2 regions of the Paraburkholderia sp. EB58 genome follow, and region 1 is predicted to be linked to the other one. Evidence: predicted binding sites of a transcription regulator. Region 1 holds the regulator's gene; the other holds the start of a gene.
The links. The regulator LexA, encoded in region 1, represses DNA repair genes until DNA is damaged. The targets are predictions, from matches to a motif close to ACTGTATNNNNATACAGT.
Positions count from the first base shown of each region.

Region 2: the regulator LexA is predicted to act here: its motif matches at 3,477-3,494, upstream of dinB (DNA polymerase IV).

Region 1 covers NZ_JBNDMQ010000028.1:10,198-17,784, forward strand. Annotated here, with positions in the region: gene P3T40_RS31485 (ABC transporter permease) at 1-808, opposite strand, end outside; gene nodI (nodulation factor ABC transporter ATP-binding protein NodI) at 896-1,810, opposite strand; gene P3T40_RS31495 (universal stress protein) at 2,060-2,530, shown strand; gene P3T40_RS31500 (DUF2939 domain-containing protein) at 2,607-3,257, opposite strand; gene P3T40_RS31505 (hypothetical protein) at 3,456-3,800, opposite strand; gene lexA (transcriptional repressor LexA) at 3,832-4,485, opposite strand; gene P3T40_RS31515 (sulfate ABC transporter substrate-binding protein) at 4,777-5,817, shown strand; gene cysT (sulfate ABC transporter permease subunit CysT) at 5,937-6,845, shown strand; gene cysW (sulfate ABC transporter permease subunit CysW) at 6,842-7,587, shown strand, end outside.
Region 2 covers NZ_JBNDMQ010000009.1:183,401-190,987, forward strand. Annotated here, with positions in the region: gene P3T40_RS15700 (HlyD family efflux transporter periplasmic adaptor subunit) at 1-40, opposite strand, end outside; gene P3T40_RS15705 (efflux transporter outer membrane subunit) at 106-1,614, opposite strand; gene P3T40_RS15710 (MarR family winged helix-turn-helix transcriptional regulator) at 1,743-2,177, opposite strand; gene P3T40_RS15715 (LysR family transcriptional regulator) at 2,283-3,191, opposite strand; gene dinB (DNA polymerase IV) at 3,597-4,778, shown strand; gene P3T40_RS15725 (MFS transporter) at 4,863-6,125, opposite strand; gene P3T40_RS15730 (siderophore-interacting protein) at 6,187-7,002, opposite strand; gene P3T40_RS15735 (PadR family transcriptional regulator) at 7,059-7,587, opposite strand, start outside.

The sequences.
Region 1 (7,587 bases):
GGAACAGCACTGCCGAGATGCAGAACGGCACCACCACGTAGGCCGCCAGCACGGCGACGTGCAGCGCCACGTGGTCGAGCGGCCGGCCGAGCATCGCAGGCCGGATCAGATCGACCGCATGCGCGAGCGGCAGCAACTGCGTCACATGCTGGGCGATGGGCGGCAGCTGCGCGATCGGAAAGAACACGCCGGAGAGCAGCAGCATGGGCGTGAGCGCGAGCGTCTGATAGAACATGAAGAAATCGTACGACGGTGCGAGCGCCGTCACGATCATCGCCACGGCGGCAAACGCGAGCCCGGTCAGCGCGATGACGGGCAGCGCGAGCAGCATCGAAGGGAAGTTCGCATAGCCGAGCGCACCGGCCACCAGCATGATCGCCACCCCGGACAGCATTGACTTGCTGCCCGCCCACATCACTTCGCCGAGCACGATATCGCCGAGCGTGAGCGGCGTGTGCATGATCGCCTCCCACGTGCGCTGCACGTGCATGCGCGAAAAGCCCGAATACATCGACTCGAAACTGGCTGACATCATCACGCTCGAGGCCACCGTGCCGGCAGCGAGAAAGGCGATATACGACACCCCGTCGACATGCCCGACCATCAAGCCGAGCCCGAAGCCCAGACCGAACAGATAGATCATCGGATCGGCGAGGTTGCCGAACATCGACGCCAGCGCGAGCTTGCGCCACACCAGATAATTGCGGCGCCACACGGCGATCCAGTTGACGGCATTGGCGGGGAGGGCCGCGAACGGCTCGCTGGCCGGGGCGGCCTGGCTGGTTGTGTCGTAGGTGCGTGCGTCCATGGCGGGTGGGTGTCGAGGCGGGCTGGGTTTCGGGTGCGGGTTTCAGGCGCGGATGCGTCGGTGTGCCTCGCGCGTGTGGTTGTGCCGTCAGTCCTGCATTTCGCGGCCCGTAAGCCGCAGGAACACGTCTTCGAGATTGGCCGGCCGGTGTAGATAGCGCAGGTCCGCGCGCTGCTTGAGGCGCGCGTGGACCGGTTCCGCGTCGGTGACGTAGCAGAACAGCGTCTCGCCGCTGATCTCGGTGCGTTCCGCAAGCGGCGCCAGTTCGTCGCGCAAGGCGATGGGATCCGGACCGTAGATTTCGATCACGTCGCAGCCGATTTCCGAGGCGATCAGTTCATTCGGCGCGCCTTCCGCAATCTTGCGTCCTTCCTCGATCACGCACAGGCGGTGACAGAGCCGCTCCGCTTCTTCCATGAAGTGCGTGGTCAGGAGAATGGTTTTGCCGCGCGCGAGCAGCGAGCGCAACCGCTCCCAGATCAGATGGCGCGCCTGAGGGTCGAGCCCAGTGGTGGGCTCATCCATGATCAGCACGTCCGGATCGTTGACGAGCGCGCGGGCCAGCGTCAGGCGCCGCTTCATGCCGCCGGACAGCTCACCGACACGCGCGTCCGCCTTGCTTTCGAGGCGGGCGAATTCGAGCAGCGACGGCACCATGGCGCGGGTCTGCGCCGCACTCATGCCGAAGTAGCGGCCGAACACCAGCAGGTTCTCGCGCACCGTGAAGTCCGGATCGAGATTGTCGAACTGGGGGACGACACCGACGCGCGCCCGCGCGAAACGCGAGCGTGCCGGGATCGGCTCGCCGCACAGGCGAATCGTGCCGGCATCCGGTGCCGCAATGCCGAGCAGCATGCGCAGCGTGGTGGTCTTGCCCGCACCGTTCGGTCCGAGCAGGCCGAAACACTCGCCTTGCTGGACGTGGAACGACAGGCCGTCGACGACGGTCTTACCGGCATAGCGCTTATGGACCTGCAGGAATTCAATGGCGGATTCAGACATAGGTCAATAGGGATTCCGAAAGACGTGAACGGCCGGTGAGGCTGCCCATTCTAGGGCATCGGCGCGCGGCTGTTGACGCTGATGCACTGCGAGGGTGCGGGTTCTTGCGCTGCGGCATGATGCGTTTAGCGGCTCTCATGCAATGAGTGCTTCGTTAGCATTTAGTTAGCGTTTTCCATCCCTTGCATGCTGAATTGCGGCGCACCATGATTAGGACAGAACCGCGATGAACGCGGTAGGGAGAACCACATGGCGAGCTACAAGAAAATCCTGTTGTGCTACGACGGCTCGCGCGAAGGCCGCAAGGCCCTGCGTTGCGGCGCCGATCTGGCGCTAGACCTCAAAGCGGAAACGCATCTGCTGTCGGTGGTCGATATGCGCTCGAGCATCGCGCAGAGCGCGGGGCTGTTGACCGACGTGGCCTGTGGCAGCTTCGAAAAGACCGCCCGCGACATCCTCCAGGAAGGGGTCGACTGGCTCACCGAGCGCGGTGTCACCGCGCAAGGCCATTTTGCGTTCGGCCACCCGATCGACGAAATCGCCAACCTGGCTAACGAGCTGCAAGTGGATCTAGTGGTGGTTGGCCACCGATGCCGCACCGGCCTGTCGCGCTGGTGGATGGGGGCGGGCAATACGCCTCTGCTCGACCGGGTCTCGTGCAGCATTCTGGTGGCGTGCTCGTCGGTGCAGGAGCAGCAGCAAGCGGCTGAGGCGGCCTGAGTCGGCGTAGAGCGGAACAGGGTGGACAAGATTGGAAGCGCGCTGACTCACTGTTTAGCGCGCCCTCAACTCGCATTCAGTTCGCGTTCAGCTCTACCGCAGCCAGCTTCCACGTAAACAGCCCTTCGCGCCGCAGAATGGCGGAATAGCGCGCATCGCCGACGCCGTGTTGATACGTGACGGCGAATGCGTTGATGCTGCGGTAGCCTGCCGTGGTTTGCGGCGGTTGCGGCGGTTGCGGCGGTGTGGTTGTATTGCCCGGCGCGGGCGCTGCGGGGGCCGGTGTTGTATCTGCCGGGCCGGCAGGCGTATTGGCGCCAGTATTCTGGTGAGCAGGCGGACGCTGGGTGAGATCGCCGCGTGGCGGCATGCCGTTCAGTAGCGCGGCCACGCCGTCGGGGGTGGCATAGGCGTCAACCAAGGGACCAATCAGCGCTATGCCGATCATTGCCCCTATGGCTGCGAGCGGATTGCCGTTCGCGCGCGCTTCGAGCCGCCTCGTCAACAAGCCGCCAATCTGTTCTTTCAGGCTTTCGCGGAATGCTGGATAGTCCACGTACTCGCTGACGGTCTGCGCATCTCGCGCATCGGCGGCGCGCTTCAGGCGATCAAGCGCGAGATAGGGCGACGCATAGCCGTACCCCAGCACGGCCACGACCGCAATCACCACGAGTACAACGATCAGCGGCCGCGAAGAGCCGCGTTTTGCAGGTGTTGAAACAGCCATCGGGCGAGATTCTCCGCTGTAGGTGATCTAACGTGGACCGCTGCCGCAGGAAAACGATCCCCGCAAGCTTCACGCGATCCTGGCGATTTCACCCGATGCCACCTTCTTGCCAGCTTTGCCCGGCGCTCATCTACAACGCATGATGCCGAACCCGAAGAGAGATCAGCCCGGGCTTCCGGGCCGTCCGCGATACAGCCCTTACTCGAACAGCGCGTTTTGCACGCCGGCCCGTTCTTCCGCGATGCAACGGTCGATCATCCGGCACACCGCGTCGACGGTGCCGACCATGATGAGACGCGACGGGCCGTGGTAGACCCGCACCGGCGCGCGCCGGGCCGGTTCTGCTGTATTGAGCCCTGAATTCAGCGAGACCCGCGCAAAGGCCGGCAGCGCCGACGGCAAGGTTGAGGTCTGCGGCGCCGCTACGTCGAATAACGAAGGCGTGGCGCTGGACGCCTCGATCGGTGCGCACGGCACGAGGCTGCGCAAATGGCGCAGACGACCAAACTGGCGGAAGGGCAGCAGGCGGGCAAGGCGTTCCATGAGTCTCTCCAGGCGTTGTTCAGAGCAGGGTTCAGAACTCGGACGGGCGGATCAGCCCAACCGCGATGCCTTCCAATGCGAATTCCGCACTGCCGGCCTGAACGAAGATGTTTTCGTAATCGGGGTTCTCGGCGATCAGCTCGATTCCATTCGGCCGGCGCTTGAGACGCTTGACCGTCACGTCGTCGCCCAGCCGCGCAACGATGATCTGGCCGTCTTTTGCTTCGCTTTTCTTCTGCACGGCAAGCAGATCGCCGTCGAAAATGCCGGCGTCGCGCATGGACAGCCCGCGTACCTTCAGCAGGTAGTCCGGCTTGCTCGAGAACAGCGCCGGGTCGCAGGCGTAATGCTGCGAGATATGTTCCTGCGCGAGGATCGGGCTACCCGCGGCCACCCGGCCGATCAGGGGCAGCGACAACTGCATGATGCTGGCGTGCGGCAGCGTGAACTGGTGCGGCGAGTCGTCCTGACCGGCGAGCAGCAGCCGGATGCCGCGCGAAGCGCCCGCAGCGAGTTCGATCACGCCCTTGCGGGCCAGCGCCCGCAGATGCTCCTCCGCCGAGTTGGCTGAGCTGAAGCCCAGTTCGGCGGCGATCTCCGCGCGGGTGGGCGGAAAGCCGGTGCGTTCGATAGCCCGGCGGATCAGATCGAAAACTTCTTGCTGTCGTGCGGTGAGTTTGGTCATGGCGCCACTGTATGGATAGACAGGTGACTGTATTTTTATACAGTATTCGGCGCAATTCAAGCTTTACTTTAAGTTCGTGTCCCTGGGTGTCGTTGAAGCGCCGGTTTCGGGCGTCGGAACAGCCGTTTTCGTGCCGCAACGCCGCGTCTGGCTGTCATTACCACTTTTGCGTATTAAAAAATGAAGAAACATTATTTTTAATGATGAAAGCCCTTCGATAGACTGGCCTCCAGCTCGACACATACAACACGGGACGCGCTGTCCCAACCAACCACAACGCGGAGAAGGTGGATGATCGATCAGGGCACGGGGCTCGCAGGCAAGACCAGGAAACTCATCACGGTGCTGGCGTTAGGCGCCGCAGCGGCACTCGGTCTGGTGGCCCAGACGGCCGCGGCGGATACGACGCTGCTCAACGTGTCCTATGACCCGACGCGCGAGCTGTACCAGCAGGTCAATCAGGCGTTCGGCAAACAATGGAAGGCGCAAACCGGCGAGACGATCACGTTCAAGCAGTCGCACGGCGGCTCGGGCGCACAGGCGCGCTCGGTGCTCGACGGCCTGCAGGCGGACGTCGTGACGTTGGCGCTGGCTTACGACATCGACGCGCTCGCCAGCAAGGGCCTCGTCGACAAGGGCTGGCAAAAGCGCCTTCCGGACAACGCGGCACCGTACACCTCGACGATCGTGTTCCTCGTGCGCAAGGGCAATCCGAAGCACATCAAGGACTGGGACGACCTGGTGAAGCCGGGCGTGTCGATCGTCACGCCGAACCCGAAGACCTCAGGCGGCGCGCGCTGGAACTATCTGGCGGCATGGGCGTATGCCGAGCATCAGCCGGGCGGCAACGATCAGAAGGCCAAGGATTTCGTCTCGAAGCTCTATAAGAACGCCGGCGTGCTCGACTCGGGCGCGCGTGGTGCGACCACGAGCTTCGTGCAACGCGGCATCGGCGACGTGCTGATTGCCTGGGAAAACGAGGCGTTCCTGTCGTTGAAGGAATTCGGTCCGGACAAGTTCGAGATCGTCGTGCCGTCGGTGAGCATTCTGGCCGAGCCGCCGGTGGCGGTGGTCGACAAAGTGGTGGACAAGCACGGCACCCGCAAGCTGGCCGAGGCATACCTGAACTTCCTCTATAGCGAGCAAGGCCAGGAAATCGCAGCCGAGAATTTCTACCGGCCGCGTTCGGACAAGGTGCCGACTGCACTGACCGCGAAGTTTCCGAAGCTGAAGCTGTACACGGTGGATGACTCGTTCGGCGGCTGGGCGAATGCGCAGAAGACTCACTTTGCGGATGGCGGTGTGTTTGATTCGATCTACTCGCCGCAGTAAGGCGCAATCCGTAGAACGCAATCCGGCACGCCCTTGTGGCGTGCTTTTGGTCACCGATTTGGGCCGCACGTTTGGCCCACGGTGGCCGCAGCGATTTTTACCCTGATAGAGCATCCTGCATGACGACGTTGACCTTCCGCAAGCCAAGCGCGTTACCCGGCTTCGGCCTGACGCTCGGCATCACGGTGGCGTATCTGAGCCTCGTGGTACTGATTCCGCTCGCGGCGACCTTTCTCAAGACGGCCTCGCTCGACTGGTCCCAGTTCGTGCGCGCCGTGGCCTCGCCGCGCGTGCTGGCGTCGTACCGGCTGACCTTTTTCTCCGCGCTCGGCGGCGCGTTGATCAATGCGGTGTTCGGTTTTCTGGTCGCCTGGGTGCTGGTGCGTTATTCGTTCCCGTTCAAGCGTCTGGTCGACGCTGTCGTGGATCTGCCGTTCGCGTTGCCCACTTCGGTCGCAGGCATTTCACTCGCGGCGGTGTATGCAGGCAACGGCTGGATCGGCCAGTTTCTTGAGCCGCTCGGCATCAAGATTGCGTTTACGCCCGCTGGCGTGCTGGTTGCGTTGACCTTCATCGGCCTGCCGTTCGTGGTGCGCACTGTGCAACCGGTGCTCGAAGAGTTCGAGCGCGAGCAGGAAGAAGCCGCCGCGTGCCTCGGTGCATCGCGCTGGCTGACGTTTCGCCGCGTCGTCCTGCCTGCCGTGTTGCCGGCGCTGCTGACCGGTTTCGCTTTGGCCTTCGCGCGGGCACTGGGCGAATACGGCTCGGTGATCTTCATTGCCGGGAACGTGCCGATGAAATCGGAGATCACCTCGCTCCTGATCATCACGAAGCTCGAACAGTACGACTACGCCGGGGCAACCGCTCTGGCGGTGGTGATGCTGGTCGTGTCGTTCCTCATGCTGCTTTTGATCAACACGTTGCAGTGGTATCTGCAGCGTCGCACGCGCCGTGGCGCGGCCGGACCGGCACTGCCCATTGCGACCGCCACAACGATTACGACGGGCACTGCAGGAGGTGCGCAATGAGCCAGGATTCCGCTGCGCTCCCGCCGCTGCCGCCCGTACAGCGTGCCGCTTCGGATGCGGCTCGCCGTGCCGATCCCGTGACCGAACCGCGGCTCGTGCGCTGGGTGCTCACCGGCATCGCGCTGCTGTTTCTCGCGCTGTTTCTGGTGGTCCCGCTCGTCGCGGTGTTCTATCAGGCGTTGAGCAAGGGCATCGGCTTTTACTTCGAAGCGCTCGCCGATCCCGATGCCGTCTCCGCCATCAAGCTGACGCTCTTGACCGCCGCGATCGCAGTACCGTTGAACCTGGTTTTCGGGCTCGCCGCCTCCTGGTGTATCGCGAAGTTTGAATTCAAGGGCAAGGCGCTCCTGACGACTCTGATCGACCTGCCGTTCTCCGTCTCGCCGGTCGTCTCCGGTCTCGTCTACGTGCTGCTGTTCGGCGCGCAAGGCTGGTTCGGCCCGTGGCTGCAGGATCACAACATCCAGATCATCTTCGCAGTACCAGGCATCGTGCTGGCGACGATTTTCGTGACGTTCCCGTTCGTCGCGCGTGAGTTGATTCCGCTGATGCAGGCACAAGGTAACGACGAAGAGGAAGCCGCCCACGTGCTCGGCGCTTCCGGTTGGCAAACGTTCCGGCGTGTCACCTTGCCGAACGTCAAGTGGGGTCTGTTGTACGGCGTGATCCTGTGTAATGCACGGGCGATGGGCGAGTTCGGCGCGGTTTCGGTGGTTTCAGGCCATATTCGCGGCCAGACCGA
Region 2 (7,587 bases), on a different contig from region 1:
TTTCCGGCTCTTTACCGGAAGGTGACTGAGGTGCGTTCATTTGTAGCTCCAATAAAGTTTGATGTACTCCATCAGGCCGTTGTGCCTGAAGGCCGATCGGATCGTTCAGTTAGTTGCCGCGCCATCGGAAGGCGTAGGAATCGGTGTCTCTGCACTCGCCGCAAGGCCTGCGCGCGAGGCATCGAATCCGCCGCCCAGTGCCTTGACCAGTCCGATCTGCATGTTGCGGCGACCCATCTCGAGATTGACGACGGCCGTTTCGGCTGCCAGCCGGTTGTCGTCCGCGTTCAGCACCTGAAGTTGCTGGGTCAAACCCGCCTTGTATCGAACGATGGCGAGCTGATACGCCTTGGTCTGCGCATCGAGCGCCTGCCGTGCGTCGACCAGTTGACGGTCGGTCGAGTGAATCTGCGTGACCTGCGTGGCAACGTCGGATAACGCGTTAATCAACGTTTGGTTGTACGTAGCGATGTCGTAATCGAAATCTGCATAGCGGCCCTTGAGTTGCGAGCGCAGGGCCCCGGCATCGAAGATGGGAAGATGAATCGCCGGTCCTGCCTGAATCGTCCGGCTTCCGGCCGTAAGCAGCCGGCCCCAGCCAAACGCATCGAGTCCTGCCGCTGCGGAAAGATTGACGTCTGGATAAAACTCAGCCTTCGCTTCCTTCATGTCGTGAGTGGCGGCATCCACCTGCCAGAAGGCCGCAACGATGTCGGGGCGACGCGAAAGCAGGTCGGCGGGAAGGTTGTCGGGAAGTGCGACGCTGGCGCCCTCTCCAAGCGACGGATTGGCAATCCTGAGGCCGCGGTCGGGCCCCTGGCCGAGCAGGGCGCCCAACTGGTAGCGTACGGTCGTGATCTGTCCGTCGAGGTCGCTGACGCTGGAGCGGCTCGTCGCGGTTTCGCCAGTTGCCGTCTGCCGTTCCACGTTGGTGTCGAGTCCCGCGCCAACGCGTCCATCCGTGATATGCCCGATATCCTCGCGATTCTTGACTTCGCGGACCTCGATATCACGCAACGCATAGAGTTGCGCAAGATGGTTGTACGTGCTTGCCACCGAAGCGGCCAGTGAGATGCGCACCTCCTCGGCTTCGGCGTCGGCTACCTTTTCCTGCGACACGGCCTGACGAAGCTTCTCGCGATTCTTGCCCCACAGGTCGAGGTCAAACGAAGCACTGGCGAGCACGTTGTTCTCGCTCTGCCACGTGCCGTTGTACGGAGGCGGAACGATGCCGTTGCCGGTATAAAGCTGACGCGTCCATGCATAGCTGCCTGTCACATTCGGGTAGAGGGTCGAGTTGGCGCTGCCGACATAGGACGATGCTTTCTCAATGCGGGCGCGTGCCTGGTCGATGGTTGGATTAGCCTGTAAGGCCTCTTCGATCAATGCCGGCAGTTGTGGATCGCCGAACTGTTTGGCCCAATCCATTGCAGGCCACTGTCCGCCCTCGGCGGGCAAACTCTGTTGCGTCTCGAGCTTTGCAGGAGGCTCGATCTGCTTGTCGCTCTTGATGCCGGAGTAGTTGACGCATCCGGCGAGGCTGAGCGCCGCTACCGCCGCGGCTATTGAGGCCGCCCATGCGCTCGCCCGCAACTGGGGTCGGTAGTGATTCATCATGGTTTCGATTTCCTTTGCTTATCTGGGGAACATGTCTTCGCACGGTTGATAGTGCATATGCACACGATGGTGTTCGGATATTCACGTATCAATGCGCGGAAGTGCATCAGTTTGTTGCTTTGTGCTTAGCTTTCGGACAGGTCGCTCGTCATGCGGAACAGTTCATTTCGCAGATAAGCTGCTTGCTGCTGGCCAAAGCTACGTTCGAAGCTGGCCTGCGCAGCTGCCCAGTGAGGCGCCGCTTCCTCATGCTTCGCAGACCCTTTCCTGGTGAGTACGACGCGCAGTCGCCGGTTGCTTTGCCCTTCAGCCGGTGTGGCCACCAGGGCACGCCGGAGCAGGGGCTTAAGCGCCCGGACGAGAGTCGTTCTGTCCATCATCATCGCCTTGGCCAGTTCGGCCATGGTCAGATTCGGACAACGGCCCAATGTCCTGAGAATGCTGAACTGCGTGGGCGTGATGCCGGCCTCGGACAGGTGGTGCTCGTAAAGCTTCGAAATGTGTCGAGAGGCCTGCCGAAGGGCGAAACAGTCGTCGTCGGTAAGATCGTTTGAGTGCATGTGCACAGATTAGTGGAACGGTCGCCGCGAAGCGATACGGGCAGGGGTATCAGTTTGTTGCCGTTCCGCGTACCAATGACGTGTTTCGCAGGTCTTTTTACCCGGTTACCGCGATGGCGCCGCCGCCGCAAAAGAGGCGGCCGCATAGTCGATAAACGCGCGCACCTTGGCGGGCAGCAGCGTACGGTTACTGTAAGCCAGGCGAATTTCGATGCTCTCCTCGACGAGCTGGAAATCGGTGAGCAGGCGGATGAGCTTTCCCGATGTCAATTCATTCTCTGCAAGGTCGGCGGGCACGACGCCAATGCCGAAGCCTTGCAACACCATTTCGCGGTTGAAGGTGGGACTGTTCGACGAAACGTCGAAGCGAAAGGGCACGCTCAGGTCATGCTCACCATTGCGGAAGTTGATGCAGGCGCGACGAATCGATGGCGACATTGCCACAAAAAGATGATTGGCCAGGCCCGATGGGTGTTGCGGTATTGACGAGGCTTGCAGATACGCTGGTGTTGCGACGATGACAACCGGAATTCGCTCGAGCAGGCGTACGACCGTTGTTTCGCTCGTCACCATGTACGGAACGACGATGCCAAGGTCGTATCCGTCGGCAACCAGGTCGACGGGCCGCTCTGTCAGCGTGACATCCAGCGTGACATCCGGATGAGCCCGTTTGAATCCGGCGATCAAGGGAACCAGCCGGGTGAGCGTCGCGGTTGTATGGGAGACAAGGCGTAAAACGCCGCTTGCTTTGCGTGTCTGGTTTGCTACGTCCGCCTCGAGTGCATCCAGGTCATCCAGGATGCGCACGCAGCCTTCGTAGAATCGCTCCGCCGCTTCGGTGAGCGAGATCTGCCGGGTGGTCCGGTTCAATAGCCGGCACCCCATCCGCTCTTCAAGCCCCGCTATTGCGCGCGACACCGCTGGCCGGGCCAGCCCATGAATATCCGCCGCTCGGGTGAAGCTCCTCAACTCGACCACCGAGCGGAAAACACGCAGGCTTTCGACATATTCCATGGTGAGAACTCTTCGACGAACCTAAACAACGGGTGGATGGAATGCCGCTTTCAAGGACACGGGATGTTCCAGTCGCAAGCCATCTTTCCCACGGAATTTCACGGGAAAAGCAACTTTTGATCCGGCGGCACACAGCAGTCTATGCCACAGCGGCGCTCATAGATTGAGCGACCGCAAAGGCCGCTGAACGGGCAATGCCATTCACTTCGTAGCGTGCGAAGCCTCACTGCAGCGCAGGCGAGGTACGGGAGTCGACGATTTGTTGTTCATCCGAGCCGGCTGCATACTGTATGGATGAACAGGTATAATCGGTATCAGCCAAGCTCGGCCACTGCCTTCCATCCTTGCCCTTATGCACGGAGGCGCGGCCACCCTTTAGTCGCACAGGTTCCCTTTCAGCAGCCCATGATTTCTGAAGCCCGCCGCATCGCGCACCTGGACATGGACGCGTTCTACGCATCCGTTGAATTGTTGCGATACCCGGAGTTGCGCGGGCGGCCCGTGGTGATCGGCGGGGGTAGGAATGCAGCGCCAGAGCTTCTGCCCGACGGCAGCCGGAGGTTCGCACGGCTTCGCGATTACGCCGGTCGCGGCGTCGTCACAACCTCGACCTACGAAGCAAGGGCGCTCGGTGTGTTCTCTGCGATGGGGATGATGAAGGCGGCTCAGCTTGCGCCTGACGCAGTGTTGCTACCCACAGACTTCGATTCGTATCGCCACTATTCGCGACTGTTCAAATCAGCGGTCGCCGCGTTCACGCAACGAATCGAAGACCGCGGCATCGACGAAATCTATATCGATCTGACTGATCTCCCCGGCGAGCCGCGCGACATCGCCGCGCGCATCAAGCGTGCCGTGAATGAGGCCACAGGGCTGACGTGCTCGATCTGCGTCGCGCCCAATAAGCTCCTCGCCAAGATCGGCTCGGAACTCGACAAGCCGGACGGCCTGACGATCCTGACGCCTCAAGACGTGCCACTGCGCGTCTGGCCGTTGCCGGTGAAGAAAGTCAACGGTATCGGTCCAAAGGCAACGGAGCGGCTCGCGGCGGTGGGTATTTCGACGGTCGGCGAGTTGGCGAAAGCGGACCTCGGTCTGCTTCAGGAACACTTTGGGCGAAGCTATTCGGCGTGGCTTGCGGAGGTCGCACAAGGCTTCGATGAGCGGCCCGTCGTGGTAAGTTCAGAACCGAAGTCAATGAGCCGCGAGACAACCTTCGAACGCGACATGCATCCGCGTCAGGATCGCCCCACACTGTCTGTTGCATTCACTGGATTGTGTACCCGCGTTGCTGACGATTTGACTCGTAAGGGCTACGTCGGGCGCACCGTCGGTATCAAGATCAAGTTCGCGGATTTCAAGACGGTCACGAGAGACGTGACACTGCCTGTCTCAACCGCTGATGCAGCGTCGATACGGCACGCAGCCACCGAGTGTCTCAAACGTATCGTCCTCGATCGAAGGCTGCGTCTGATCGGCGTTCGCGTGAGTGCCCTGACTGTTGCCAGCAACGAGCCGCACGAACGTGTGGTCATTCAGCAAGAGTTGCCATTTCCCGTTGAGGATGCAGCGGGACGCCGAGAATAGCCTTCGTCGCCGGGATAAATCTGCCAGCCCTTAGGGATGCTTGGCGCCACGTCACGGTCTGCTTAAGCATTCACCAAACGGCGTTCAGGCCTCGCCAAGCGACTCCGGGCCGAGTTCCGCAGCGGCAGGCGCCGGCGTCTTATCTGCCGCAGCCTTCACGCGACCGACCCACAGCACGCCCACCATCGTCATCGCTACGGCCACCCAGCCGACGGTGCCGTAGCCGGCAATTTGCCCGCTCGGCGTATTGGTCAGCATCAGGCCGCCAAGCCATGCGCCACAACCGGTTCCGAGTGCCTGCAGCGCGCTGTTGGCGCTGAGAAACGCGCCGCGCCGCGAGGGCTCCGGAACCGTGGTGAGCAAAGCCTGCATCGGCACCATCCGTCCGGACATCGCCACCATAAAGAACGGAAAGAACAGCACGACGGCCACGAACGGCAGGTCGGGCAGATGAGTCACGAACAGCACCGGCAGCATCGACAGCAGGGCGGCGATGCGAAACACCCGGTGCTTGCCGTAGCGGTCGGCGAGGCGCCCGACCGCGCGCGAGGTGAAGAACGTCGCGAAGCCTCCGCCCATATACATCCACGACAGATGCGCGGGCGGCACACCATGGTTGAGGACCAGCATCGGCGCGATAAACGGAATCACCAGCATATGCGACACCATGATCATGAAGGTGAGCGCAAACGCATTCAGGTGGCGCGGATTGCCAAGCAGGCGCATGAGGTCGGGCAACACCTGGCGCAACGGCGGCGGCCGGCGGCTCAGATGCTCGGCGAGCGACGGTACGATCAGCGAGCCGCCAAACCAGATCAGCACGGAGAGCACCACCAGCAGCACGAATGGTGCAGCCCAGTTGAAGTGTGCCCCGAGCATCACACCGGCTGGCACGCCGGCAATCGCGGCCAGCGAGAACGCGGTCATGATGGTGCCGGTGGCCGCACCGCGCCGCTGGACCGGAATCACGTCGCCGACGATTGCCATGATCACCGAGCCCAGCACGCCGCCGCTGATGCCCGCAAACGCGCGCGCCGCGAGCAGCAGCGGATAGCTGCTGGCCAGCGCACATCCCAGATTGGACAGCGCGAACAGCGCATAGATTGTCAGCAGCAGCTTGCGCCGGTCGAAACGGTCAATGTAGGTGGCGGCGAACAGGCCCGAGAGTCCCGAGCACCACGAATAGGCCGACACCGCGGTCGCGAAGGCGGCCGGCGCAATGCCGAAGCTATGCATGATCTGCGGGCCCAACGGCATCATGATCATGAAGTCCATGATGATGGTGAACTGCGTTAGCGCGAGCAGCCATAAGAGGCGGCGTTCGTGCCGGGTGCTGATGGAGTACATCGGTAGGTGTCCTTGATAAAGTAAGGCCAGCCGGCTGGCTGGCAACGGGCACCGCGCGGGTTCAGTCGTCGAGGTTTTCGTGGACCGCTACGGCACCCTCTTTCCAGTAGCTCGCCGCACGGATGCGCGATTTGTCGACGCCCCGTTCAGTGCACAGGTGGTACCGCACCGCGCGCATGGTGGCGGATTCGCCCGCGGCCCAGACGTAGCCTTCGCCCTCCGGCAGATACGTCTCGCGTACCGCCTGCAGCAGCGCGTCGCCGCGATACGGCGATTCGCTGCGGTAGCGCCACACGGCATGCAGCTCGGCCTCGGTGTCGAAGTCCATGCGCGCCGACGGATCGGCAACTTCCAGAATGGCCGCCACACGTGTACCCGCTGGCAGTTCCTTCAGGCGGCGCGCAATAGCGGGCAGCGCGGTTTCGTCGCCGATCAGCAGATGCCAGTCGAAGCCGGTCGGAATCAACAGCGAACCGCGCGGGCCGCCGATGCCCAGATACTGTCCGACCTTGGCCTGGGCGGCCCAGCTCGCAGCCCGCCCGGCCTCGTGCATGGCGAATTCGATATCCAGTTCGCGCGCTGCGCGGTCGTAGCGGCGTGGCGTGAAGTCGCGCGCCACCGGCCGCGGCTGGTCTTCCGGGAACACCGGGCCGTTCGGCCCCGCGCTCGGCAGCACCGGCTTGTCGGCACCCGGCGCCGGAAAGAAAACCTTGATGTGATCGTCGAACGACGCCGATTCGAAGTCGTGCAGATCGTCGCCGGTAAAAGTCACGCGAATCAGGTGAGGCGTCAGCGGTTGAACCCGCTTGACTTGCAGCAGACGGAATTTCAAGGAATGACGTACGCGGGTGACCGCGAGATCGGACCTGGTCAGCATAAGTGTTCTCTCCAGTTGTTGTGTCGGGCAGCGCTCGGGATATCGGCCACGCGGGCTCAGATATCGCCAGCGCCTGTGTCGGCGCCGGTCGCGGCGCCCGGGTTGCCTTCAATTTCCGCAGTGGCGCGCGCGAGGATCGCGGCGATGCGGCGCTGTTCGGCGGCCGGCACGTTGTCACGGCGCAGCAGCGCATGTTTGAGCGCGCGACGGGCTTCGATCAGCTCCGGCAGCCAGCCGCCTTCGGCCGGATCCAGTTGCTCTTCGCCAGCGAAGGCGCGGCGCACCGAATCCATCTTGCGAGCAATATGGGTCAGTTTGGCGAGCATCAGTTCGACGCGCTCGCGGTTGTTCGCGAGGTGCTGCCGGCCGGGTTCAGCCAGCTCGTAGCGCTTGCGGTTGCCTTCCAGCTGGACGGTCACATAACCGAGTTCTTCGAGGTAGGTCAACGCGGGGTAGACCATGCCGGGGCTCGGGCTATAGAAGCCGTTCGAGCGGGTTTCGAGCGCCTTGATCAGCTCGTAGCCGTGACTTGGTTGGGCATCCAGCAAGGCCAGCAACAGCAGTTGCAGGTCGTCCGAGCTGAAC